DNA from 4 places in the Nocardioides sp. FY1077 genome. Region 1 is predicted to be linked to each of the others. Evidence: predicted binding sites of a transcription regulator. Region 1 holds the regulator's gene; each other region holds the start of a gene.

Region 1 (5,961 bases):
TGCGCGGCGGGGTGCCGGTGATGTCGTTCAGGTTGTTCGAGGTGACCGAGGTGCACACGAACTCCACGCCGACGGAGTCGCCGACGGCGGGGTAGGTCGACGGGTCGAGCGGCAGCTCGCAGGCCCACCCGGAGTGGATGTCGCCGGTGAGGAAGACGGTGTTCTTCACCTGGTGGTCGCGCAGGTGCTGGAACACCTCGCGGCGGTCGTCGGTGTAGCCGTCCCACTGGTCGACGTTGTACGGCGCACCGTCGCTGGGCAGCAGCCCGGTGACGTCGTTGACCGGCTGCACCAGGTCGTCGGGCAGGTCGGCGAACGTGACCGGCGCGATCATCACCGGGTTGCCCACGAGCTTCCACTGCGGGCGGTGGTCGCGGCTCAGGGAGTCCTTCAGCCACTCCATCTGCTGGCGTCCGGTGATGGTGCGGTCGGGGTCGCTGACCGCGGGGTCGACCGCAGGGGTGGCGACCTGCTGGTCGCGGTAGGTGCGCAGGTCGAGCATGCTCAGCTCGAGCAGCGAGCCGAAGCGCAGCCGGCGGAACAGGCGGGCGCCGTCGCGCAGGTCGGCGGTGCCGTCCATCCGCAGCGGCATCCACTCGTCGTAGGCGCGGTGGGCGCGGGCCCGACGGCGCAGGTAGTCGCCCTCGCCGCCCTCACCGGTGCCGGGGGTGTGGTTCTCGGCGCCCTTGCGCCACTGGTCGTTGGTGACCTCGTGGTCGTCCCAGGTCACGATCCACGGGTAGCGCGCGTGGGCGGCCTGCAGGTCGGGATCGGTCTTGTACTGGGCGTGACGCTGGCGGTAGTCGGCCAGCGACACCATCTCCCGGGCCGGCACGTGCGCCCGGACGTCGACGTTGTCGTTGCCCATGCCGTACTCGCCGGGCCCGTACTCGTAGAGGTAGTCGCCGAGGTGCAGGATGGCGTGGAGGTCGTCGCGCTCCGCCAGCCCGCGGTAGGCGGCGAAGTACCCGGCCTGCAGGTTCGCGCACGACACCACGCCGAAGCGCAGGTTGCCGGGCTTGGCGAAGCGGGCCGGGGCGGTGCGGGTGCGCCCGGTGGGGCTGACCTGGTCGCCCAGGACGAAGCGGTAGTGGTACCAGGTCGCCGGCTCCAGGCCGGTGGCGTCCACCTTCACGGTGTGGTCACGGCCCGGGCCGGTGCCTACCCGCCCGCGGCGCACGATCCTGCGGAACCGGTCGTCGGTCGCGACCTCCCAGCGCACGCTCACCGACGGGCCGCGGCCCGAGCCCGGTGTCGCCGCGACGGTGGGGGTCACCCGGGTCCACAGCACCACCGCGTCGGGCGTGGGGTCGCCCGAGGCCACGCCGTGCCGGAACACCCGGCCACCCGCACGGAGCGGAGCGTCGGGCTCGGACGCCGTGGCACCGGCCGTCGTCGTGGCGGCGGGCAGGCCTACGGCGACGGCACCGGCTGCGCCCGTGGCGAGCAGCGTGCGTCGATGGGGTCGCAGGTCGACCTGGGCGTCGGCGGGCGACGAGGAGGGGCGGTCAGGGGTGGTCACGATCCATTCAACGACGCGCCGTCACCCGCGTCATGGCCGCAGGCGGGTGGCCACCAGGTGTTCACCCGGGAGCCACCGGCACGCCGTGACCAGGCGGGGGCTCAGCCCCGGACGGCGCGGCCGGCCACCGTGAAGCGCAGGTCGTCGTCTCGCGAGCGGCCCTGGCAGGAGAAGCCCGCTTCGGGGGCCACGCCGCACCGGTAGCGCCTGCTGGCGTTGACCAGGGTGACCTCGACCTGGCGCACGGCCGCAGCGGAGAAGCCGGTGTTGACCCGGCCGTCGCCGTCGGCGCCGAGCCGGAGCAGCCGCGTGGTCGGCCGACCGCTGGTCGGCACGACGGTGAGGGCGACCTCGGTGCCGCGGGCGCTCACCGGCAGGTCGAGCGTGAGCGCGAGCTTCCACCCGGTGTCGAGGCCCGCACCGGGGGTGAACCGGTGGGTGGCGCTGCTGAGGTGGTCGAGGCGCACGGTGCGGCGCCCGGTGGAGCGCTGTGTCGGCGACAGGGTGGCGCTGCGCCACAGCGGGGCGGTGGGGTAGCGCTGCGCGGAGCCCTCCTCGTAGGCCAGGCCGGGGCGTCGGTTGTCGGCGGCGAAGCGGGCGTAGGCGTCGCGCAGTGCGACATCCCGCTCGCCGAGCGCACCGGCCACGGCCTGCACCGAGTACTCGTCGGGACCGCCGACGGCGCTGTCGGCGCGCTCCCAGGCGCGGCGGACCAGCGAGGGGAGCTCGCCGGTGCTGGCGGGCAGCGCCTCGGTGAGGTGGCGGAAGAAGATCCAGTCGCCGTATACCCGCAGGTCGCTGTCACCGTCCATCGAGGCCCGCGGTCGGCCCAGCGGACCGGAGCGCAGGTAGGTGACGTTGTCGTCGACCGCGTCGTAGACCTCGTCCTCGGCCCAGGTGGCAGTGGCCTCGATGAACCACCCGTCCTCGTCGGCGTCGTAGGCGAACTGCACGGCGTGGAAGTACTCGTGGGCCGCGGTGACCTGCAGGTTCTCCAGCGGGGTGTGCGCCGGGAACTGGCCCGAGCGGAAGTCGTTGTCGAGCACGCAGTACGCAGGCACGTCAGCGGCGCGTTCCCCGGTGGGGATGGCCCGGTCGGAGGTGCAGTAGCCGTAGATGCTGTCGCCACCCACATCGACCAGGTAGACGTCCGTGAGTGGGCTCCCGCCCTTGGCGCCGTCGGGCTTCGGGGCCCGGTAGCCCGCGGCCACGTAGGTGTCGTGCACCTTCTGCAACGTGGCGAGCGTCGTGTCGACGTAGGCGGGCACGGTGCTGACGTCCTCGTCGTCTGCCACCTTGTCGGAACTGCGCTCGACCCAGTGCACGCAGACGTTCGTGCTGCACGTGGAACCGGGTTCGCCAGCGCTGGCGCTGTAACCGGAGCCAAACGGGTCGGCTGTGCCGTCACTGGGCCGCGCGAGGTAGCTGCGCGCCGTCGCGCGGTCGGTCGGCGACAGCGCGGGCAGGCTGCGGGCGAGGTCACGCAGGGCCTCGGTGGCCTCGACGTCGGGGTCGGTCGCCGGGGTCGCGTCCGGGTCGAGGAGCTCCTCGACCGTCTCCAGCGCCTCCGCGGCCTGGGCCGGGGTCACCTCGCCGGTCGCCTCACCGACTACCTCGACGGCCTCGCTCGCTGCACCGCCAGCAGGGGCGTCGACCGGGTCGGCCGCGGCCGGCACCAGCAGTCCCGCGCCCAGGGCGAGGGCGGCGAGGGGGGCGAGCAGGACGGAGGGGGTGCGACGCACGCGGGCTCCCGGGGGTGGGGGACGAGCAGGACGTCCAGCGTCTCACGCGTCACCGACAGCGCCGACTCGGCGGATCCGCACGCGACACTGGGCCCGTCGGTGGTCCGACGGGCCCGGCGCGACGCGGGTGGGGCAGCCCCGGAGCGGGACGGGGCCCGCAGCGGTGGGCCCCGGTGGAGCGGGTCAGACGCGGCGCAGGACCGCGGTGACCTTGCCCAGGATCGTGGCGTGGGTGCCGTCGATGGGCTCGAAGGAGTCGTTGTGGGGGAGCAGCCAGACCTGGCCGTCCTTGCGCTGGAAGGTCTTGACGGTGGCCTCGCCGTCGATCATCGCGGCGACGATCTCGCCGTTGTTCGCGGTCGGCTGCTGCCGGATGACGACGTAGTCGCCGTTGCAGATCGCGGCGTCGATCATCGACTCACCCGACACCTCGAGCAGGAACAGCTGACCGTCGCCGACGAGCTGCTTGGGCAGGGGGAACACGTCCTCCACCCGCTGCTCGGCCAGGATCGGGCCACCGGCGGCGATGCGGCCGACGACCGGCACGTACGTCGCCGCGGGCATCGCGTCGCCCACACCGGTCTCGTCGAAGGACGACTCCTCCGCCGCGGAGATCGAGCGGCGTGCGGCGAGCACCTCCGGCAGGAACACCTCGAGCGCACGCGGGCGGTTGGGGTCGCGCTTGAGGAAGCCCTTCTCCTCGAGCACCTTCAGCTGGTGGGCCACGCTGGAGGTGCTGGTCAGCCCCACCGCGTTGCCGATCTCGCGCATGCTCGGGGGGTAGCCCCGCTTCTCGATCGCGTCGCGAATCGTGGCCAGCACGCGCAGCTGGCGCGGGGTCAGGCCCGTCGCGTCGGGAGCACCTTCGGGGAACTCGGACACCGTGCCCCCCACCTCGTTCGTCGCCATCGTCCACCTCTCTGCTCCGGCACGGCTGGCGCCGGCCCGGTCCTCGTGCCCCGCCCGGGTGCGTGGGTCCGGGTGGAGGTCGTGCGTCGCCCGGCGGGGGCGACGTGCCTCACCCTGCCAGTCGCGCCGGGCGACTTCAAACACCTGTTCGAACGGCGTGTCGCGCCCGTCCCCGTCGCCGGCGCGGATCCGGTCGAACATCCGTTCGTCTGGACCCTTGCGCGGTGTCGAACACCTGATCTACTCTCGCTCATGTGTTCGATCGAACGTGTGGTCGACTCGGCCACTCCAGGCGGTCCGCCAGGACTGTCGGTGGCGCCCGTTAGACATCAGCGTGACCGACCGAGCCCCACCCGAGGCCGACCGCCACTTCCCCAGGAGGTCCCCATGAGCACGATGACCCTGCACCCCGTCCACGCCCCGACCGTGCGGCTGACCCGCCGCGGCCGACTGGTCGTGTTCACGCTCTCCCTGCTGGTCGTGCTCGCCGTCGGGGTCTGGCTGGCCGCCGGCTCCGTGGCCACCTCCCAGGCCCAGCCCACCGAGGTCATCACCGTCGGCACCGGTGACACCCTGTGGGACATCGCGGCCGCCACCTCCGCCGACGGCGACCTGCGTGGGGCGATCGCGGAGATCCAGACCCTGAACGACCTCGACGGCGGCCTGGTGATCGCCGGCCAGCAGCTGCGGGTCCCCACCAGCTGATCCACCCGCCGGCAGCGCCACGCGCCCGGCCACTGACCTCACCAGCCGCTTCGACCCCGGCTGGTGAGCTGGGGAAGACGAGGGGCGGGCCCATCGGGCCTGCCCCTTTCCTGTCCCCCGGGAGCGAGCAACGACCGCAGCGCTCGGTGGTTGAGGAGCGAGCGCAGCGAGCGTCTCGAAACCACCGAACCGACGACCAGGCCTCAGCGCGAGGCCCGCCGCCCACCAGGAGCAGTGGCGGGACCACCGTCCGCGTCGTCCGCGTCGTCCCCCGAGGCCGGCGACCCGCCGGACGGGGGAGCGGTGATCCCCAGCGCCCGCAACAACCGGGCGACGAGCACCAGTCCGACGAACAGGCACGCGACGGCCCCTAGCGAGGCCAGGGCGAGGAACCACCACGCGCGGACGTCGCCGTCGCGGGCGGTGGTGCCGAAGTCGATCGCGGCGTACACGAGGTAGCCCCACGCCACCACCGACAGCGTGACGGCGAGGGCGAGCAGGAGGAGTCGCGGCTGGAACGTGCGGGGCGGCTTGGCGGCTCGGCGCGAGCCTGCTCGTCTCCCCGCGCTGCTCACCGGGTCATTGTGTCCGACGTGCCCGCCCGGCGCAGCGGGACGCGCAGGTCGGAGCGGGAGATCAGGAGGCGTCGCGCCCGCCACCACCGCTCGGCCGCCCGGCGGAGCGGCCTGGACGCCCGCGACACGCCCGTGACGGACCTGTCCGGACCGCCGGGCGAGCGGTCCGCGGCGCGCTGACCTGCGGCTTTGCGGCGGCAGCGAAACGCCCGGCGCGCGACTCGCCGAACAGGTTGCGCCCTGCCCTCGACGGGCGTACGGTTCCCTACATCTAGTAGTTACACCGGTGTAGTTATCCACATCTAGTGCACAGGCCAGGGGTGGAAGCCCCACAGGTCGAAGCGTGTTCTACACAGGAAGAGCCCGGTTATCCACACCGACTGCACACCCCCACGGGGTGTCGGGTCGGTGCGGGGCCGCCAATGAGGGAGAGGAGGACCCGTCGTGCACTGCCCGTTCTGCCACCACGCCGACACCAAGGTCCTCGACTCCCGCGTGGCCGAGGACG
Region 2 (5,961 bases), 780 kb from region 1:
GCCTGCTCGTAGGCGTTGACGAGCTCGGCGTAGGCCGGGCTGCGGCCGAGGAGCTCGCGGTGGGTGCCGCGGTCGACGATGCGACCGCCCTCGAGGTGCACCACCTCGTCGGCCAGGCCGATGGTGGCCTTGCGGTAGGCCACCACGAGCAGGCTGGCGCCGCTCGCCCCGCCGGCGCCGCCGCGCAGGGCGGCCAGGATGCGCGCCTCGACCTCGGGGTCGACCGCCGAGGTGGCGTCGTCGAGCACCATCAGGCGCGGACGACGGACGAGCGCGCGGGCCAGCGACAGCCGCTGGCGCTGGCCGCCGGACAGCGACGTGCCGCGCTCGCCGAGGCGGGTGTCGAGGCCGTGGGGCAGCGCGGCGACGAAGCCGTCGGCCTGCGCGGCCCGCAGCGCGGCCCACACCTGCTCGTCGTCGACGTCGGCACCGAGCGCGACGTTGCCGCGCACGGTGTCGTCGAACAGGAAGGCGGTCTGCGGCACGACCGAGACGGTGCGGGCGAGCTCGCCGGCGGCGAGGTCGCGCAGGTCGGTGCCGTCGAGGACGACGCGGCCGGCGTCGGGGTCGACCAGGCGGGTGACCAGGGAGGTGAGGGTGCTCTTGCCCGAGGCCGTGGCGCCGACGAGGGCGACCGTGCGACCGGGCTCCACGGTGAACGACACGTCGCGCAGCAGGGGCTGGGCGGGGTCGTAGGCGTAGGCGAGCCCGTCGACCTCGAGCCGGGCACCGCCCGGCGACCCGGCGTCGGCGTGCGGCCGCCCGGGACCGGCGGCCACGGCGTCGCCGTACTGCATCTCGCCGGTGGCGTCGATGACCGAGGAGACCCGGCGGAACCCGACGACGCTGCGCGGGAACTCCCCCAGCAGCCAGCCGATGGAGCGGATGGGGAACGACACGATGGTGAGCAGGTAGGCCACGGTCACCACGTCGCCGGCGTCGGTGGCGCCGGTCATCACCCGCTGCACCCCGACGGCGAGGACGATCAGCACGCCCAGGTTGGGCAGCGCGGCGAGGGTGGGGTCGAACGCCGCCCGGATGCGCCCAGCGCGGATGTTGACGTCGCGCAGCTCCTCGGCCTTGGCGGCGAAGCGGGCGGTCTCCTGCGGCTCGCGACCCAGGGTCTTGACCACCATGGCGCCGTCGAAGGACTCGTGGGCGATCTCGCTGACCTCGGCGCGCAGCTGCTGGGCGCGGGTCATCAGCGGCGAGGCGAGCCGCTGGTAGGCGAGGTTGGCGGCAATGACCGCCGGGAACACCAGCAGCCCGACCATCGCGAGCACCAGGTCGGCGACCAGCATCTGCACCACCGCGATCACCATCATCGCCACCGTGCCGACCGCCATCGGCAGCGGCGCGATGGGGCCCCAGGCGGCCTCGACGTCGGAGTTGGCGTTGGAGAGCAGCTGGCCGGTGGGGTGGCGCTGGTGCCACTCCATGGGCAGCCGGAGGTACTGCCGGGTCACCGCGCGCCGGGTGTGGGCCTGCATGCGGTACTGCATGATGCCGGCGCCGAGGCGACGCGCCACGATGCCGACCGCCCGCAGGATGGCCACGCCCAGGAACAGCGCCAGCACCGCCCACAGCAGCCCGCCGCTGATCTCGCCGGTGCGGAACGCGGGCAGGACGGCGTTGTCGGTCGCCCAGCCGAGCACCCACGCGTCGGCCACGGTGAGGGCGCCGAACAGCACGCTGCCCAGCGTGGAGAGCGTGAAGATCCAGGGCTCGCGCCGGATGGCAACCCACAGGACGCCGAAGCCGTCGCGGGTGGTCGAACGCCGCGAGGCGGCCATCTCGGCGGCGTCGCGGTCGATCGTCTCCTGGGTCGCGCTCACCGTCGTGACACCTGCCGTGCTCCTCTGCGTCGTGCGATCGGGCCGTGGGTCAACCCCCCGCCCTCGGCACGGTATTCCCCGCCACCGACGACACCGCCATCCCCGTGGTCGACCACGACGTACGCCCCTGCGACACCGCGCGGCACCCAGCGTCTCGACGTGGGCTGCGCGCCCTGCTCGACCAAACGATGGGGGGCCTGCGTTGCGCGCCCTGCTCGACCTGCGACGGGGCCGGTGCGGTGAGCCGTGCCCCGTCATCGGACCCGGCTCGCCTCGGTGGTCGAGTGCCGAGGAGCCCTTCGAGACGCTCGCTGCGCTCGCTCCTCAGGAACCACGCCAGCGACGAGGTGTATCGAGACCACTACCGTCCGCCGGGGACTGGACCGGGGCAGGTACCAGCGCTGGCTGCGGGGGTTTCGACACGGGCGCTGCGCGCCCTGCTCAACCAACGAGCCGCCGCCCGCCTCGGTGGTCGAGTGCCGAGGAGCGCCAGCGACGAGGTGTATCGAGACCACCCGACCCTCCGCGGGGGGGCTGTCCCCAGGCAGGTACCAGCGCCGGCGACAGGGGTTTCGACACGGGCGCTGCACGCCCTGCTCAACCAACGGGCTGACTTCGGTGGTCGAGTGCCGAGGAGCCCTTCGAGACGCTCGCTGCGCTCGCTCCTCAGGAACCACGCCAGCGACGAGGTGTATCGAGACCACGGAACCATCCGCTGGGACGCGCCCAGGTCAGGTACCGGCGCGGGCTGCGGAGGTTTCGACACGGGCGCTAGCGCGCCCTGCTCAACCAACGAACGGGGGCCGGGCGCTGCGCGCCGTACGCGACGACCGACGACCGACGAGGGCGCGGTCAGGTGAGGTGGGTGGTGCCGCTCGGGTCGACGGCGTACCGGTGCCCGTGAGGACTGACCCACTCGTAAGCCGCGGCGGCGGTGCGGGTGTAGGTCCAGCCGTCGTGGGTCTTGGCCCGGTGATGTCGTCGACACAACGACGCCAGGTTGGCAGTAGCCGTCTGGCCGGGTGGGCCGCCGTCACTCAGCGCTCGGTACGGGTTGATGTGGTCGACGTCGGATGACCGGGCTGGGCGGGTGCAGTGCGGAAAGCGGCAGGTGCCGTCACGCTGCACCACCTGCTCGCGGAGTCGGTCGGGGACCTCGTAGGCGTCCGTGCGCACCTGCTCGGCGAGGTCGAGGACCGGGCGAACGGTCACCGAGGTGGCGCTGGCGGCGCACCAGGTCTTGACCTGGTCGGCGGTCACGAACGAGCGGGTCTTCTCGACCCGGGCGAGGTGCAGGTCGGAGTCGTCGGTGAGGGCGGCCTCGCTGAGGTGGACGTGAAGCACGACCTGGCGCGCCGGACGCCGCCGCTGCGGCGTCCGGTCTGCCTCGGTGTCGTCGCGGGTCAGGTCGAGGGCCGTCTGGGCGCGAGCGATCTCACCGACCGCCATCGCGCGGCGGGCGTCCAGCGACTCGGTGCACCCGAGGTCGGCCAGCTGCGCCGCGCAGTGCGCGACCGCGGCATCCAGGTCCAGCGCGTCAGCGAGGTCGAGGTCGCCCTGCACGTGCATGGTGCCGAACACCGACACCTGCGAGGTGTCCACGTCGAAGCACCGGTCGTCGGCCGCCTTCGCGGCCCGCACCCCCGCCTGCACGGGGTCGTGACGGACGATCGCTTCGTCGACCAACCGGTCGAGCGCGCGGTACCCGGTCTTGGACGCCACCGGGGCCACGTGGCGGTCCACGAACGCTGCCGCGGACGGGCACAGGGCAAGCGTCTGCTCCGCCACCCGGCGAGCCCGCCACACCTGCACGTCACCCGCGGTCACCCGGGACCACAGCCGCGGAAGACGGTGAGCGATCTCGAGGGCGTGACCGACGTACCGCATCCCGGCGTCGCTGGACATGCCCAGTGCGGCAGCCAGCTCCACCACCGCGAACTCCGAGACCAGCGGGGCGCCGTCGCCGGCGACCGCCAGCTGGCGGTCGGTGCCGGGCACGGTCGCTGCGTCCTCGAGCACGTCGTCGTACAGCTCCAGGGCGTTGGCTGCCGCCCACTTCACCGTGGTCACCATCAGGGCCGTCTCCGCTGCATCAGCCGCCCGGCGGTGGCCCAGCGCCGCGGTCAGGAGCGCGTCGGTCGACGCGTCCTGGCGGCGGTGGCGGAGGGGGCTGGGCATGCCCTCATTCTACTCGAACACACGTTCGAGTGCAGTGGTTCTCCACCGGTCGATCGCCCTGGTTGCGGGGTCTCGATACACCTCGTCGCTGGCGCTCCTCGGCACTCGACCAACGAGGGGCCTGGGGGTTTCGATACACCTCGACCAGCGAATGGCGTGGGGTCTCGACACACCTCGTCGCTGGCGTGGTTCCTGAGGAGCGAGCGCAGCGAGCGTCTCGACGGGCTCCTCGGCACTCGACCGGCGACAGTCCAGCGGTCTCGACACCGGCGAGCGGCGGTCGGGTCAGCGGACGGGGTGGCCCTCGGCGGCGAGGGCGTTCTTGACCTCGCCGATGCGCAGGGTGCCGAAGTGGAAGACGGTGGCGGCGAGCACGGCGTCGGCGCCGGCGTCGACGGCGGGGGGGAAGTGCTCGAGGCGCCCGGCGCCGCCGGAGGCGATCACGGGGACGCCGACCTCGCGACGCACGGCCGCGACCAGGTCGAGGTCGAAGCCGTCCTGGGTGCCGTCGGCGTCCATGGCGTTGAGCAGGATCTCCCCCGCGCCGAGCTCGGCGGCCCGGACGGCCCAGCCGACGGCGTCGAGGCCGGCCGACTGCCGTCCGCCGTGGGTGGTGACCTCGAAGCCCGAGTCGGTGCCCGGCGCACGCCGCGCGTCGACCGACAGCACCAGCACCTGGTTGCCGAAGCGGTCGGCGATCTCGGAGACCAGCTCCGGACGGCGGATCGCGGCGGTGTTGACCGCCACCTTGTCGGCGCCCGCGCGCAGCAGCCGGTCGACGTCCTCGACCGAGGAGATGCCGCCGCCGACGGTGAGCGGGATGAACACCTCCTCCGCGCAGCGCGAGACCACCTCCATCGTGGTGGCACGGCCCTGGTGGGAGGCGGAGATGTCGAGGAACGTCAGCTCGTCGGCGCCCTCGGCGTCGTAGGTGCGCGCCAGCTCCACGGGGTCGCCGGCGTCGCGCAGCTCGAGGAAGTTGATGCCCTTGACCACCCGGCCGCCGTCGACGTCGAGGCACGGGATGACCCGCACCGCCAGGCTCACGGGCGGGTCCCTGCGGTGTCGGGACGGGTCAGCGCGAGGGCGTCGACCAGGGTGAACCGGCCCTCGTAGAGCGCGGTGCCGATGATGGCGCCCTCGACGCCGAGGTCGACCAGGCCCATTAGGGCCTCCAGGTCGCCCAGCTCGGTGATCCCGCCGGAGGCCACCACGGGGCGGTCGGTGAGGCCGCAGACCTCGCGCAGCAGGTCGAGGTTGGGGCCCTGCAGCATGCCGTCCTTGTTGACGTCGGTGACGACGTAGCGGGCGCAGCCCTCGGCGTCGAGGCGGGCCAGCACGTCGTGCAGGTCGCCGCCGTCGCGCGTCCAGCCGCGCGCGGCGAGCGTGCGCCCGCGCACGTCGAGGCCCACGGCCACCCGGTCGCCGTGCTCGGCGATCGCCCGGGCGCACCACGCGGGCTGCTCGAGCGCGGCCGTGCCGATGTTGACCCGGCGGCAGCCGGTGGCCATCGCGGCCGCCAGCGACTCGTCGTCGCGGATCCCGCCGCTCATCTCGACGTCGATGTCGAGGGCGCCGACGATCTGCGCCTGCAGCTCGCGGTTGTGGCCGCGACCGAAGGCGGCGTCGAGGTCGACGAGGTGGATCCACTCCGCGCCGGCCTCCTGCCAGCGCAGGGCGGCCTCGACGGGGTCGCCGAAGCGCTTCTCGGAGCCGGCGACGCCCTGCACCAGCTGCACCGCCTGGCCGCCGGCGATGTCGACGGCGGGGAGGAGCTCGAGGTGGTCGGACACAGAGGTGCTCCTAGTGGTCGTCAGCGGGTACGGCGGATCCGCGGCGGGGCGGGCCAGGCACGGGTCAGGGGGACGGGTCAGGCCCCCGCGCCGAGCGCGGAGACCCAGTTTCGCAGCAGCGCGGCGCCGGCGTCGCCGGACTTCTCGGGGTGGAA
Region 3 (5,961 bases), on a different contig from region 1:
AACCCCTCGGAGCGCGGGGAGATGATCGTGGTGAAGCACGGCCCCCGCGAGATGCAGCTCGCCTGGACCCACCTGCTGCCCGCCACGTTCAACGGCCGGGCCCGGATGAACGTGCAGAACGCGCTGGGGGCCGCCGCGGCGGCGTTCGCCACCGGAGCCCCGCTGCACGACATCCGTCAGGGGCTGCGCACGTTCTCCACCAACTACTACCTCTCCCCCGGCCGGCTCAACGAGGTCGAGGTCAACGGCGTCAACGTCATCGTCGACTACTGCCACAACGCCCCCGGCATGCGCGCCCTCGGCGACTTCGTCGACCGCGTCGGCGACTCGATGGCCGGCACCCACGAGCTGGCCCGGTCCTCGCGCATCGGCGTCATCGCCACCGCCGGCGACCGTCGTGACCAGGACATGCGCGAGCTCGGCGAGATCGCCGCGCAGCACTTCGACGTCGTCATCGTGCGCGAGGACACCCAGCTGCGCGGACGTGCGCGCGGCGACGTGTCCGCGCTGGTCATCGAGGGGGTCCGCTCGGCGATGGCCGACGGCGCGCGCTGCAAGCAGGTCGAGGAGGTGCTCGACGAGATCGAGGCCGTGCGCCACGCGATGAGCCGCGCCAACCGGGGCGACCTCGTCGTCATCTGCGTCGACACCCACGGCGCGGTGATGACCGAGCTCGAGAACTGGGCCCCCCAGGCCCAGGCCGGATCCGGCGTCACCTCCGATGCCCCCGCCGCCGACCCCGACTACGTGCCCGCCGACGCCTGACCCCGGGCGCGGTGCGCTCCTGTCGAGACCGACCAGGGGAGCTCGTCGGTCGGGCAGGACGCGCAGCGCCCGTCCTCTCCGTCGCTCACGCGGGGCGCGCCAGCGACCGCCCCTCGTTGGTCGAGCAGAGCGCGCCAGCGCTCGTGTCTAGACCCCGCAGCCGCTCGTACCTGCCCCGGCCGGTCCCGGCGGACAGCCGGGTGGTCTCGACGCACCTCGTCGCCGGTGTGGTTCTCGAGGAGCGACCGCGGCGAGCATCTCGAAGGGCGTCTCCGCATTCGACCACCGACGGCGGACGCGTTCGTTTGTCGAGCCGGGCACGCAGCGGCCGTCCTCTCCGTTGGTCCCGCAGGGCGCGCCAGCGCCGATCCCCTTGCCGGTCGAGCAGGGCGCGCCAGCGACCGCCCCTCGTTGGTCGAGCAGGGCGCGCTAGCGACCGCCCCTCGTTGGTCGAGGAGGGCGCGCCAGCGCCGGTCCCCTCGTTGGTCGAGTAGGGCGCGCTAGCGCTCGTATCGAGACCCCGCAACGTGCTGGCGCACCAGTGGAGAACTGCTGCACCCGAACACGTGTTCGACTAGAATGAGGTCATGACCTCGACCGCCCTCCGCCCCCGCCGCCAGGGGCCCGCAGCAGGCTCGCTGCTGGAGCGCGCGAGGTGCTACCGGCAGGCTGCGGACGCCGCCGAGGTGGGTCTGCTGACCACGGCGGTGGAGTGGGCTGCGGCCAATGAGCTGGAGACCGACGACCGAGACCTCGCCGCGGCCGTTCCCGGGACCGATCAGCAGCCCGCGGTCGCCGGTGACGGTGCGCCACTGGTCTCGGAGTTCGCGGTCGTCGAGCTCGCCGCCGCTCTCGGGATGAGCAGCGACGCCGGCATGCGGTACGTCGGTCACGCCCTCGAGATCGCCCACCGGTTGCCGCGCCTGTGGTCCCGGGTGGCCGCGGGCGATGTGCAGGTGTGGCGGGCGCGTCGGGTGGCCGAGGAGACGCTGGCGCTGTCTCCGGACGCTGCGGCGTTCGTGGACCGCCACGTGGCCCCGGTGGCGTCGAAGATCGGCTTCCGCGCGCTGGACCGGCTGATGGATGAGGCCATCGTCCGTCACGACCCGCAGCAGGCCCGGGCACGGGCGGCGAAGGCGGCCGACGACCGTTGTTTCGACGTCGACACCTCCCAGGTGTCGGTGTTCGGAACCATGCACGTGCAGGGCGAGCTCGACCTCGCCGACGCGTTGGACCTCGACGCCGCGGTGGCGCACTGCGCCGCTCAGCTGGCCGAGCTGGGATGTCAGGAGTCGCTCGACGCGCGCCGCGCGATGGCGGTCGGGGAGATCGCCCGCGCCCAGGCCGCTCTCTACCTGACTCGCGACGACACCGAGGCAGACCGGACGCCGCGTCGACGACCGGCCCGGCAGGTCGTGCTGCACGTCCACCTCAGCGACGCTGCCCTTCACGACGACACCGACCTGCACCTGGCCCGGGTAGAGAAGACCCGCGGCTTTGTGACCGCCGAGCAGGTGAAGACCTGGTGCGCCAGCAGCGGTACCGCGGTGACCGTCCGCCCGGTCCTCGACCTGACCCAGCAGATCGCCACTGACGCCTACGAGGTGCCGGACCGGTTGCGCGAGCAGGTCGTCCTGCGTGACGGCACCTGCCGCTTCCCGCACTGCACCCGCCCCGCCAGGACGGCCGACGTGGACCACATCAAGCCGTACCGGGCACTCGCCGACGGCGGCCCGCCAGGCCAGACGTCGACCGACAACCTGGCGTGCCTGTGCAGACGCCACCACCGGGCGAAGACCCACGACGGCTGGACCTACACCCGCACCGCGGCCGCGGCGTACGAGTGGACCAGTCCCCACGGACACCGGTACGCCGTCGACCCGAGCGGCACCACCCACCTCACCTGACCGCGCCCGTCTCCCGTTTCGTTGGTCGAGCAGGGCGCGCTAGCGCCCGTGTCGAAACCCCCGCAACCAGCGCCGGGACCTGCCCGGGCAAGTCCCAGCGGACGGTTCCGTGGTCTCGATACACCTCGTCGCTGGCGCTCCTCGGCACTCGACCACCGAGGCTGGCGACGGTTCGGTGGTCGGCAGGGCGCGCTAGCGCCCGTGTCGAAATCCCCGCAGCCCGCGCCGGGACCTGCCCGGGCAAGTCCCAGCGGACGGTTCCGTGGTCTCGATACACCTCGTCGCTGGCGCTCCTCGGCACTCGACCACCGAGGCTGGCGACGGTTCGGTGGTCGGCAGGGCGCGCAGCGCCCGTGTCGAAACCCTCGCAACCCGCCGCCGGGACCTGCCCGGGCAAGTCCCAGCGGACGGTTCCATGGTCTCGATACACCTCGTCGCTGGCGCTCCTCGGCACTCGACCACCGAGAAGAAGTCCGACTCGTGGTCGGCAGGGCGCGCAGCGCGCGTGTCGACACCGCCGCCAGCGCGGGGTACCTGTACTCGACCACCGGGTCGGGCAGGGCTACGGGGTCGCGGCGCGGACCTTGGCCGCCAGCACTTCGGGGCCGTCGGGGGTGCCGCCGGCGGCGGCGAGCCAGGCGTAGACCTCGGCGCGCTCGGCGTGGCACATGAGGCCCACGACGTCACCCGGCAGCGCCTGGCCGACCAGGGCCGAGAGGCACGCCACCTCGGTCGGGTACGCCGGCACGTGGGCGACTCCGACCCGGGCCGCACCCTCCCGCATCAGCGCGTCGAGCTCGTCGGGGGTGCGCCCGCGCAGGTAGTGCTCCTTGTGGCCGATGGCCACCACGTCGCTGTCGCGGGCCGCGACCTCGCCGAGGGTGGTGATGAGGTCGTCCTGGCGGTCGCCCACGACGCCCAGGCCGAGCAGCAGCCGCGCACCCGGGCGGCGCAGGCCGCCCATGACCTCCAGCAGCGCCTCCAGGCCCGCCTCGTTGTGGGCGAGGTCGACGACCACCGTGACGTCGGCGACCGTGAAGCAGTTCATCCGGCCCGGGTTGTGCTCGGCGTCGGGGCGGAACGAGCGCAGCCCCTCCACCACCACGTCACGCGGCACCCCGACGGCGAGGGCCGCCGACGCCGCGGCCAGCGCGTTCTCGACGTTGAACCGCGACAGCCCGGCCAGCGTCATCGGCACGTCGACCAGCTCGACCAGCGGGTCGGGGTCGGAGCGGGGGGTGAGCACGCACAGCCAGCCGTCGATCACGGTGGTGGCCCGCCCGCGGGCTCCCAGCACCTCCCGGATCGCCGGGGCGTCGGGGTCGCGGGAGAACACCCACGGCCGGGCCCGCAGGTCGTGGCGCATCGCCAGCACCCGCGGGTCGTCGCCGTTCAGCACCGCCCAGCCGCTGCGGCGGGTGATCCGGGGGACGACCCCCTTGACCTCCGCCAGCTGGTCGAGGGTGTCGATGCCCTGGAGCCCGAGGTGGTCGGCGGAGACGTTGGTGACCACGGAGACGTCGTTGCGGGTGATCCCGATGCCCTTGAGCAGGATGCCGCCGCGCGCCGTCTCGGTCACCGCGAGCTCCACCCCCTCGTGGGCCAGCACCCGCCCGGCGCCGCTGGGCCCGGAGTAGTCACCGGGCTCCACCAGCACGCCGTCGACGTACACGCCGTCGGTGCTCGACCAGCCGACCCGCCAGCCGTGGGTGCGCCCGATGTGGGCGACCATCCGCGAGGTCGTGGTCTTGCCGTTCGTGCCGGTCACGGCCACCACCGGCACCTGCGGCACGATCGTGTGGGGCGCCGCCCCGGGCTCGCTCGCCGCCACCCGCCGGGCCGCGGCGCTCACGGCCTCCTCGAGGTCGACCGTCGAGTCGGCGCCCGGCAGGGCGTCCAGCACGTCGGCCACCGCCCGGCCCATCTCCTGGGCCCGCTCGCGGTGGGCCCACGGGTAGGCCACCACCACCTGGTGGGGGTCGTTGGTCGGGCGCACCCGCACGGCGAGGCGCGACGTACCGCCCTCGACCGCGACGGCGCGCAACAAGCGGCCCACCGCCCGCAGCGCGAAGCGCTGGCGGAATCCTGTGCCGGGCGCGCCGGGGCGCGCCTCGCGCAGGCCGATGCGACGGGCGAACCGCGCCGCGGTCGCCTCCGGTGCGGCCGACAGCGCGCCGACGTCCAGGGTCAGCTTCACCGCCGCGCGGGGGAAGTAGAGGTTCGGCCCCTCCAGGACCCGGAGCTCGACGAGGGAGGTCACCGGCGCGACGCTACCGGCTGCGCCCGGTCAGGCGCCCATCGCGTGGAGGCCGCCGTCGACGTGCACGATCTCGCCGGTGGTGGCACCGAAGAAGTCGGAGAGCAGGGCCACCACGGCGCGCGCGGTGGGGTCCTGGTCGGTGTTGTCCCAGCCCAGCGGTGCACGGGTCGACCACATCTGCTCCAGCTCCTCGAAGCCGGGGATGGCCTTGGCCGCGAGCGTCTTGAGCGGCCCCGCCGAGACCAGGTTGACCCGGATGCCCTCGGGACCCAGCTCGCGAGCCAGGTAGCGCGAGCACGACTCCAGCGCCGCCTTGGCCACGCCCATCCAGTCGTACGCCGGCCACGCCACGGTCGCGTCGAAGGTCAGGCCGACCACCGACCCTCCGGGCGACATCATCGGCCGGCAGGCCTGCGTCAGCGACATCAGCGAGTACGCCGACACCTGCACCGCCTGCGCCACGTCGTCCCACGGCCCGGTCATGAACTTGCCACCGAGCAGGGTCGCCGGGTTGCCGTAGGCGATCGAGTGGACGACCCCGTCGAGGCCGTCGACGTGCTCGCCGACCAGCTCGGGCAACCGGGCGAGGTGGTCGGGGTCGGTGACGTCGAGCTCGAGCACGGGCGGCTCGGTGGGGAGCCGCTTCGCGATGCGCTTGGTGATGTTCAGCGCCCGGCCGAAGTTGGAGATCAGCACCGTGGCGCCCTGCTCCTGGGCGACCTTGGCCGTGGCGAAGCCGATGGAGCTGTCCATCGTCACCCCGGCCACCAGGATCCGCTTGCCGTCGAGAATGCCCATCGTGTGCTCCTTGGGTGCTGGGTGGGGCGCAGGGGTGCGCGGGTGGTGCGTGCGTGGGGTGGGCTCAGTGGCCCATGCCGAGACCGCCGTCGACGGGGATGACCGCGCCGGTGACGTAGGCGGCCCCCGGGCCGGCGAGCCAGGTGACGGTGGCCGCAACCTCCTCGGCGGCGCCGAGACGGCCCAGCGGGATGCGCGAGCGGTACTCCGCCTGCTGCTCCTCGGGCAGTC
Region 4 (5,961 bases), on a different contig from region 1:
TCGGGCCTGCTCCGCGGCGGCGCTCTCGGCCTCCCCGCGAGCCTCCGCGGCGGCGGCGGCCGCCTGCTCGGCGCGGTCACGGCCCTCGGCGGCCTCGCGTGCCGCGATCTCCGCGCCCTGCCGCGCGCTGTGGGCTGCGACCGCCGCGTGCTCGGCGTTCTCGCGGTCGGAGTGGGCGTGCGTGGCGGCCTCCGCGTGGGCCCGGGCGGCCTCGTCGGCGGCGGCCCGGGCGGCAGCGGCGTCGGTGGCCAGGCGCGCCTGCTGGGCCGCGTCGTCGTCGGCGGCGGTGCGGCCCGCCTCGGCCACCTCGGCCCGGGCCAGCGCGGCCCGCGCGGTCTCCTCGGCGGCGGCGCGACCGGTGAGCGCCTCGGTGGCGGCCGCCTCGGCCGCGGTGCGTGCCTCGGCGGCTCCCGCAGCGGCGGCAGCAGCCTCCCGGGCCACCACCTCGGCCTCCTCGCGCCGGCGGTGGGCCTCCTCGGCGGCGCGCTCGGCCTCCTGGCGGGCCCGCGAGTGGTCGGCGGCGGCGCGGTCGGCGGCGTCGCGGGCGGCGTACGACGCGGCGGCCAGGCGGGCGGGCTCCTCGACGGCCCGGTCGGCCTCGGCGCGGGCCGTCACCGCGGCCCGGGCGCTCTCCTCTGCCACGAGCCGCTCGGCGGCCTGCTCGGCCGCGGCCATCTCGGCCGAGCGGCGCAGCGACGCGGCCCGGTCGGCCGCCGCCGTCTGCTCGACCACACGGGCCTGCAGCTCCTCCCACGTCAACGTCGGCGCCACGGGGTCACCGGCCCGGTCGCGGCGGCGCCAGAACCGGCCGGTGGCGTCCTCGGGAGGCACGGGGGGTTCACCAGGAGCACTCATCAGGCCAGCACCCTACTGGCGCGCCGGCCTCCTCCGGACCGGGAGGAACGCCGTGGGCGGCCCACCCCGAGCGCCCGGGTCGAGGTCAGTAGACGAGCGCCTGCACGCCGTCCTGGAGGACCTCCTCGGTGAACACCGCGGCCCCCGCCACCCGTATCCCGTCGCGCACGTCGTCGGCGGTGATCTCGCGGCGCGCGGCGCACTGCGAGCACACCGTCACCCGCCCCAGCTCGAGCACCGTGGTCAGCAGCTGCTCGACCGGGGTGGCGTGGGGCAGCGCGAGGTCGGGTCCTCGCCCGGCCACGGCGTACGCCGCCGCGTCGCCGGTCAGCCACAGCGACACGTCGGCCCCCATCGCGACGGCGGCCGCGGCCACGGTGAACGCCTGGTTGGCGCGCTCGGGATCGGCCTGCGCGCAGGTGACCTTGACGACGAGGGATCGGGGCATGCCGCCACCGTAGGGGAGCCCGACCGGAGCAGGGATCACCGTCGTCGGTGGAACCGCCAGTCGCCGGTGCCGTGGCGGCGCAGGTCGTAGCGTCGGTCGTGGGCGCGGCGGTGGTGGTGGCCGCACAGCGGCAGCGCGTTGTCGAGGCTGGTCGCGCCGCCGGCCGACCAGGCATGGGGGTGGTGTACCTCGCACCACGCGGACGGCCGGTCGCAGCCGGTGACGGCGCAGGTCTCGTGGCGCGCGGAGAGCGCCTGGCGCTGGCGACGCGAGTGGAGCCGTCGTTCGCGGCCCAGGTCGAGCGGCACGGAGCCGCCGCCCAGCACCAGCGGCAGCAGGCCGGCCTCGCAGGCCAGCCGCCGGGCCTCACCGGGGGAGACCTGCCCGCCGGCGTCGAGCCGGGCGCTGCCGAGGTCGTGGCGCAGCTGCGCCAGGTCGAGGTGGACCAGCGCGGTGACGGCGTTGCCGCCGGAGAAGTCGCGGGGGAGGTGCTCGATCAGCTCGCACAGCGCGGAGCCCCGCGCCTCGGCCCACGAGAAGCCCGCGCCGGTGCCGGGCACGGTGTCGTCGGTGACCACGGCGCCGTGGGCGTCGCGCGCGTGGCGGCGGGGCGCGGTCAGCACCTCCAGGGCCGACTGCAGCAGCCGACCGTGCAGCTCTGGGACGGTGAACCGGCCCGAGAAGGTGCCGTCGCCGTTGTCGTGCAGCGCCAGCCACGTCTCGGCCTCCGCTGCACGCTCCTCCCGCTCGAGCTCGGCGGCCTCGTGGGCGTCGACCACCTCGGTCGGCACCTCCGGCACGGCGGCGAACATTCGACGGGCCTCCCGGCGCAGGCGCCGCGCGTCCATCGGCCGCCCGGAGCGGGTGCCGAGGCCGGTGGCGCAGGCGACCAGGGACTCCTCCGCGGCCCGCACCTGCTCGGGGGTGACCCCGGCCGGCGCCCGCTCGGCCGCGCGGACGATGACGCGGGCCTGGTCGAGGCGCAGGCGGCCCTCGCTCAACGCGTCCCGCGTCGCGGCGTACTGCTCGTGCAGTCGCCGGGCCAGCCACAGCCCGCCGCGCATCACCTCGCGGGGGTCGCCGGTGAGGCGGGCGAGCCACGCGTCGGTGCCGGTGTCGGCGGTCTCGGAGGCGACGCCGCGCTCGTCGGCCTCCACGCTCAGCGCGAGCCGCAGGGCCACCACCTGCGACTCCAGCTCGGCGAGCTCGTGCACCAGCTCGGCCAGGTCGCGCGTGCTGAGCGCGGCCGGCGAGACCCCGGCGCCCTCGACCACCGCGGTCCGGGCGGCTGCCACGGCAGCCAGGGGCCCGGTGGCCTGGGGTCGGAGCGCGGTCACGGACATGCCTCATCATAGGCCGCGGACCACCTCCATGGGAACAGATGTTCGAACATCTGTGGACGACCGTCAGCAGGAGGAGCGGCCCTGCGCGGCTAGGCTGGGCCGGTGGTCTTCCAGCTCCCCGACAACCTCCACCCCAACTGCGGCCCCGTGGCCTGGATGCTCGGCACGTGGCGCGGCAACGGCAAGGGTGACTACCCGGCGATCGAGCCGTACGACTACGCCCAGGAGCTGATCTTCCAGCAGGACGGCCGACCGTTCCTGCACTACTTCTCCCGCACCTGGATCGTCGACGAGCACGGCGAGAAGGTGCGCGACGCCGCCCAGGAGACCGGGTTCCTGCGCTGCCCCGGCGACGGCAAGGTCGAGCTGCTGCTCAGCCACAACACCGGCGTGGTCGAGATCTGGTACGGCGAGGCCGCCGACGGCAAGGTCGAGCTCGCCACCGACGCCGTGGCCCGCACCGAGACCGCCAAGGAGGTCACCGCCGGTCACCGCCTGTACGGCAACGTGGAGGGTGACCTGCTCTACGCCTACGACATGGCCGCGGTGGGCCAGCCCCTGCAGCCCCACCTGTGGGCCCGGCTGCAGCGCGCCTGAGATGTCCGAGACACCCGGGACGCCAGGGGGGCACGACCTCCGCAGCCGTCTGCGCGGCAGCGGATACCGGCTGACGCCGCAGCGCGAGCTGATCCTCGCCGCGGTGGAGCGGCTCGGCCACGCCACGCCCGACGAGGTGCTGGCCGAGGTGCACCAGCACTCCACGGCGGTCAACATCTCCACCATCTACCGCACCCTGGAGGTGCTGGAGGAGCTCGGGCTGGTGCGCCACGCGCACCTGTCGGACCGGGCTCCGACGTACCACTCGGTCACCGACCACGAGCACTTCCACCTCGTGTGCCGGAATTGCGAGCGGGTCACCTCCGTTGACGCCTCAGTGGCCTCCGAGCTCGTCGCCCGGCTGGCCGCCGAGAAGCAGTTCGTGGTCGACCTCGGTCACCTGACGGTCTTCGGCCACTGCCAGGACTGCGCGACCGACCGTGAGGACCCCCGATGACGACCAGCCCCCTGCTCCACCTGCCCGGCGCCGTCGGCGGCGACGGCATCGACGCCCCCGTGGCGGCCCACTACGGCTCGTTCAACACCGAGCAGCGCGCGCTCGAGGCGGGGGAGGGCTTTGTCGACCTGTCGCACCGCGACGTCGTGCGCATCACCGGTCCCGACCGGCTGACCTGGCTGCACAGCCTCACCACCCAGTTCTTCCACGGCCTCGTCCCCGGCACCTGGACCACCGCGCTGGTGCTGAGCCCGCAGGGCCACGTGGAGCACGCGTTCACCGGCGTCGACGACGGCACGGCGTTCACCGCCCACACCGAGCCCGGCGCGGCCGGGCCGCTCCTGGACTTCCTGCAGCGCATGGTCTTCATGACCCGCGTCGAGCTCGCCGACGTGACCGCCGAGGTGGCCGTCGCCTGGCGCGCCGCCACCGGCGGCTACGACCTGGTCCCGCGCGAGCAGCTCGAGGCGTACGCCGCGGCCGCCGCGCCGCCCGCCGGCCTGTGGGCCTTCGAGGCGCTGCGCATCGCCCGCGGCGAGCCGCGCCTCGGCCTCGACACCGATGCCCGCACGATCCCCAACGAGGCCGGCTGGGTCGGCCCGGCGGTGCACCTCGACAAGGGCTGCTACCGCGGTCAGGAGACCGTCGCGCGGGTGCACACCCTCGGCCGGCCGCCCCGGCGCCTCACGCTGCTCCACCTCGACGGCACCGAGAACCGGCTGCCCACCCGCGGCGCCGAGCTGCGCCTGGGCGAGAAGGTCGTCGGCTTCGTCGGCACCTCCGCCCGCCACCACGAGCTCGGCCCGGTCGCGCTGGCGCTGGTCAAGCGCAACGTGCCGGTCGACGCCCAGCTCGACGTCGACGGCATGCCCGCCGCCCAGGAGGTCGTCGTCGACCCCGAGGTCGGCCTGCACGTGCGCCCGCTGCGCTGAGGCGCGCCCGGCGCGCCGGGGGGTCTCGATACACCTCGTCGCTGGCGCTCCTCGGCACTCGACCACCGAAGGTCGTGCGTCTCGTTGGTCGAGTAGGGGAGGAGCGCCAGCGACGAGCCGTATCGAGACCTCCGCGCTCCGGTGCACCCGGGGGGTCTCGATACACCTCGTCGCTGGCGCTCCTCGGCACTCGACCACCGAAGGCCGTGCGTCTCGTTGGTCGAGTAGGGGAGGAGCGCCAGCGACGAGCCGTATCGAGACCTCCGCGCTCCGGTGCACCCGACCACCGAAGGCCGTGCGTCGCCGTGGTCCCGGACCGGCCGATCGGCACCCCCCACTAGTCCGAACTGACTACGGCCATAGTCATTCTGGGCCATGGGGGAGGCTGGGGTGGACCCCTATCCTCGTGACCCGTGGGGTTCTCTATGTCTGCTTTCTACGTGCTCATCGGCCTCGGCCTGACTGCCTGGGCCGGCCTTCTCGGCTCGCTGCTCGGCCTGGTCCTCTGACCGGCGTGGCGTGGTGACCGGGTTGTCTAGTCACCCGTGGCGAACGGGCCCGAGCGCTGCTCCACTGGACGCGTGCCCATGAGCCTCGGTCGGTGGAGACGCAAGCTGCGCTGCAGGCGCAAGTACGGCAGCCGGTGCCCCCACACGGAGCGGCACAACTGACACCAGGACCGCCCGGCCGCTACCCGCGCCGGTACATCACGTTCGTGTCGGCGGCGGCGTGGGTGAAGCCGAGCCCCGAGTACGTCGCGACCGCGGCGGTGTTGTCGGACTCGACGTAGAGCAGCACCTCGGCGACGCCGAGGCCGGCGAGGTGGTGCAGGCCGGCGAGGGTGAGCAGCCGGCCGAGGCCGAGGCCCTGCGAGGCCGGGTCGATGCCGACGACGTACACCTCGCCGAGAGCAGCGGAGTGCTGCTTGGTCCAGTGGAAGCCGAGCAGGCGGCCGTCGCGCTCGGCGACCAGGAGCCCGGCGGGGTCGAACCACGGCTCGGCCATCCGCTCGGCGAGCTCGGCGCGGTCCATCGCGCCCTGCTCGGGGTGGTGGGCGAACGCCGCGGCGTTGACCCGCACCACCGCGTCGGCGTCGTCAGACGAGAACGAGCGGACGCTGACGCCGTCCGGCACGACGAGCCCGGGCAGCGGCACCGCGGTGGGGCGGCGCATCACCCACAGGTCGCGCACCCGGGAGAAGCCGTGGGAGGCGGCGAGCGCCGCGGCGGCGGGGTGATTGCCGTGCGACCACGCCAGCAGCGGGGCGGGCGCCACCGCGTCGAGCACGCCCTCCAGCAGCCGTCGTCCCGCTCCGGCGCCACGGGCCGC

What was found. The regulator LexA, encoded in region 1, represses DNA repair genes until DNA is damaged. The targets are predictions, from matches to a motif close to TCGAACANNTGTTCGA.
Region 2: the regulator LexA is predicted to act here: its motif matches at 4,027-4,042, upstream of AC4OR8_RS11240 (HNH endonuclease signature motif containing protein).
Region 3: the regulator LexA is predicted to act here: its motif matches at 1,324-1,339, upstream of AC4OR8_RS15975 (HNH endonuclease signature motif containing protein).
Region 4: the regulator LexA is predicted to act here: its motif matches at 2,677-2,692, upstream of AC4OR8_RS06695 (HNH endonuclease signature motif containing protein).

The regions. Positions count from the first base shown of each region.
Region 1 is NZ_JBZWDB010000003.1:1,138,085-1,144,045, reverse strand. Features, by position in the region: gene AC4OR8_RS15035 (alkaline phosphatase D family protein) at 1-1,522, opposite strand, end outside; gene AC4OR8_RS15030 (MXAN_6640 family putative metalloprotease) at 1,624-3,264, opposite strand; gene lexA (transcriptional repressor LexA) at 3,448-4,173, opposite strand; gene AC4OR8_RS15020 (LysM peptidoglycan-binding domain-containing protein) at 4,561-4,878, shown strand; gene AC4OR8_RS15015 (hypothetical protein) at 5,082-5,453, opposite strand; gene nrdR (transcriptional regulator NrdR) at 5,898-5,961, shown strand, end outside.
Region 2 is NZ_JBZWDB010000003.1:362,058-368,018, forward strand. Features, by position in the region: gene AC4OR8_RS11235 (ABC transporter ATP-binding protein) at 1-1,835, opposite strand, end outside; gene AC4OR8_RS11240 (HNH endonuclease signature motif containing protein) at 2,688-4,013, opposite strand; gene hisF (imidazole glycerol phosphate synthase subunit HisF) at 4,299-5,060, opposite strand; gene priA (bifunctional 1-(5-phosphoribosyl)-5-((5-phosphoribosylamino)methylideneamino)imidazole-4-carboxamide isomerase/phosphoribosylanthranilate isomerase PriA) at 5,057-5,806, opposite strand; gene hisH (imidazole glycerol phosphate synthase subunit HisH) at 5,884-5,961, opposite strand, start outside.
Region 3 is NZ_JBZWDB010000004.1:160,577-166,537, reverse strand. Features, by position in the region: gene cphA (cyanophycin synthetase) at 1-765, shown strand, start outside; gene AC4OR8_RS15975 (HNH endonuclease signature motif containing protein) at 1,353-2,672, shown strand; gene AC4OR8_RS15970 (Mur ligase family protein) at 3,235-4,932, opposite strand; gene fabI (enoyl-ACP reductase FabI) at 4,960-5,730, opposite strand; gene AC4OR8_RS15960 (beta-ketoacyl-ACP reductase) at 5,795-5,961, opposite strand, start outside.
Region 4 is NZ_JBZWDB010000002.1:370,395-376,355, forward strand. Features, by position in the region: gene AC4OR8_RS06685 (hypothetical protein) at 1-831, opposite strand, end outside; gene AC4OR8_RS06690 (DsrE family protein) at 941-1,303, opposite strand; gene AC4OR8_RS06695 (HNH endonuclease signature motif containing protein) at 1,339-2,646, opposite strand; gene AC4OR8_RS06700 (heme-binding beta-barrel domain-containing protein) at 2,749-3,243, shown strand; gene AC4OR8_RS06705 (Fur family transcriptional regulator) at 3,245-3,700, shown strand; gene ygfZ (CAF17-like 4Fe-4S cluster assembly/insertion protein YgfZ) at 3,697-4,632, shown strand; gene mshD (mycothiol synthase) at 5,323-5,961, opposite strand, start outside.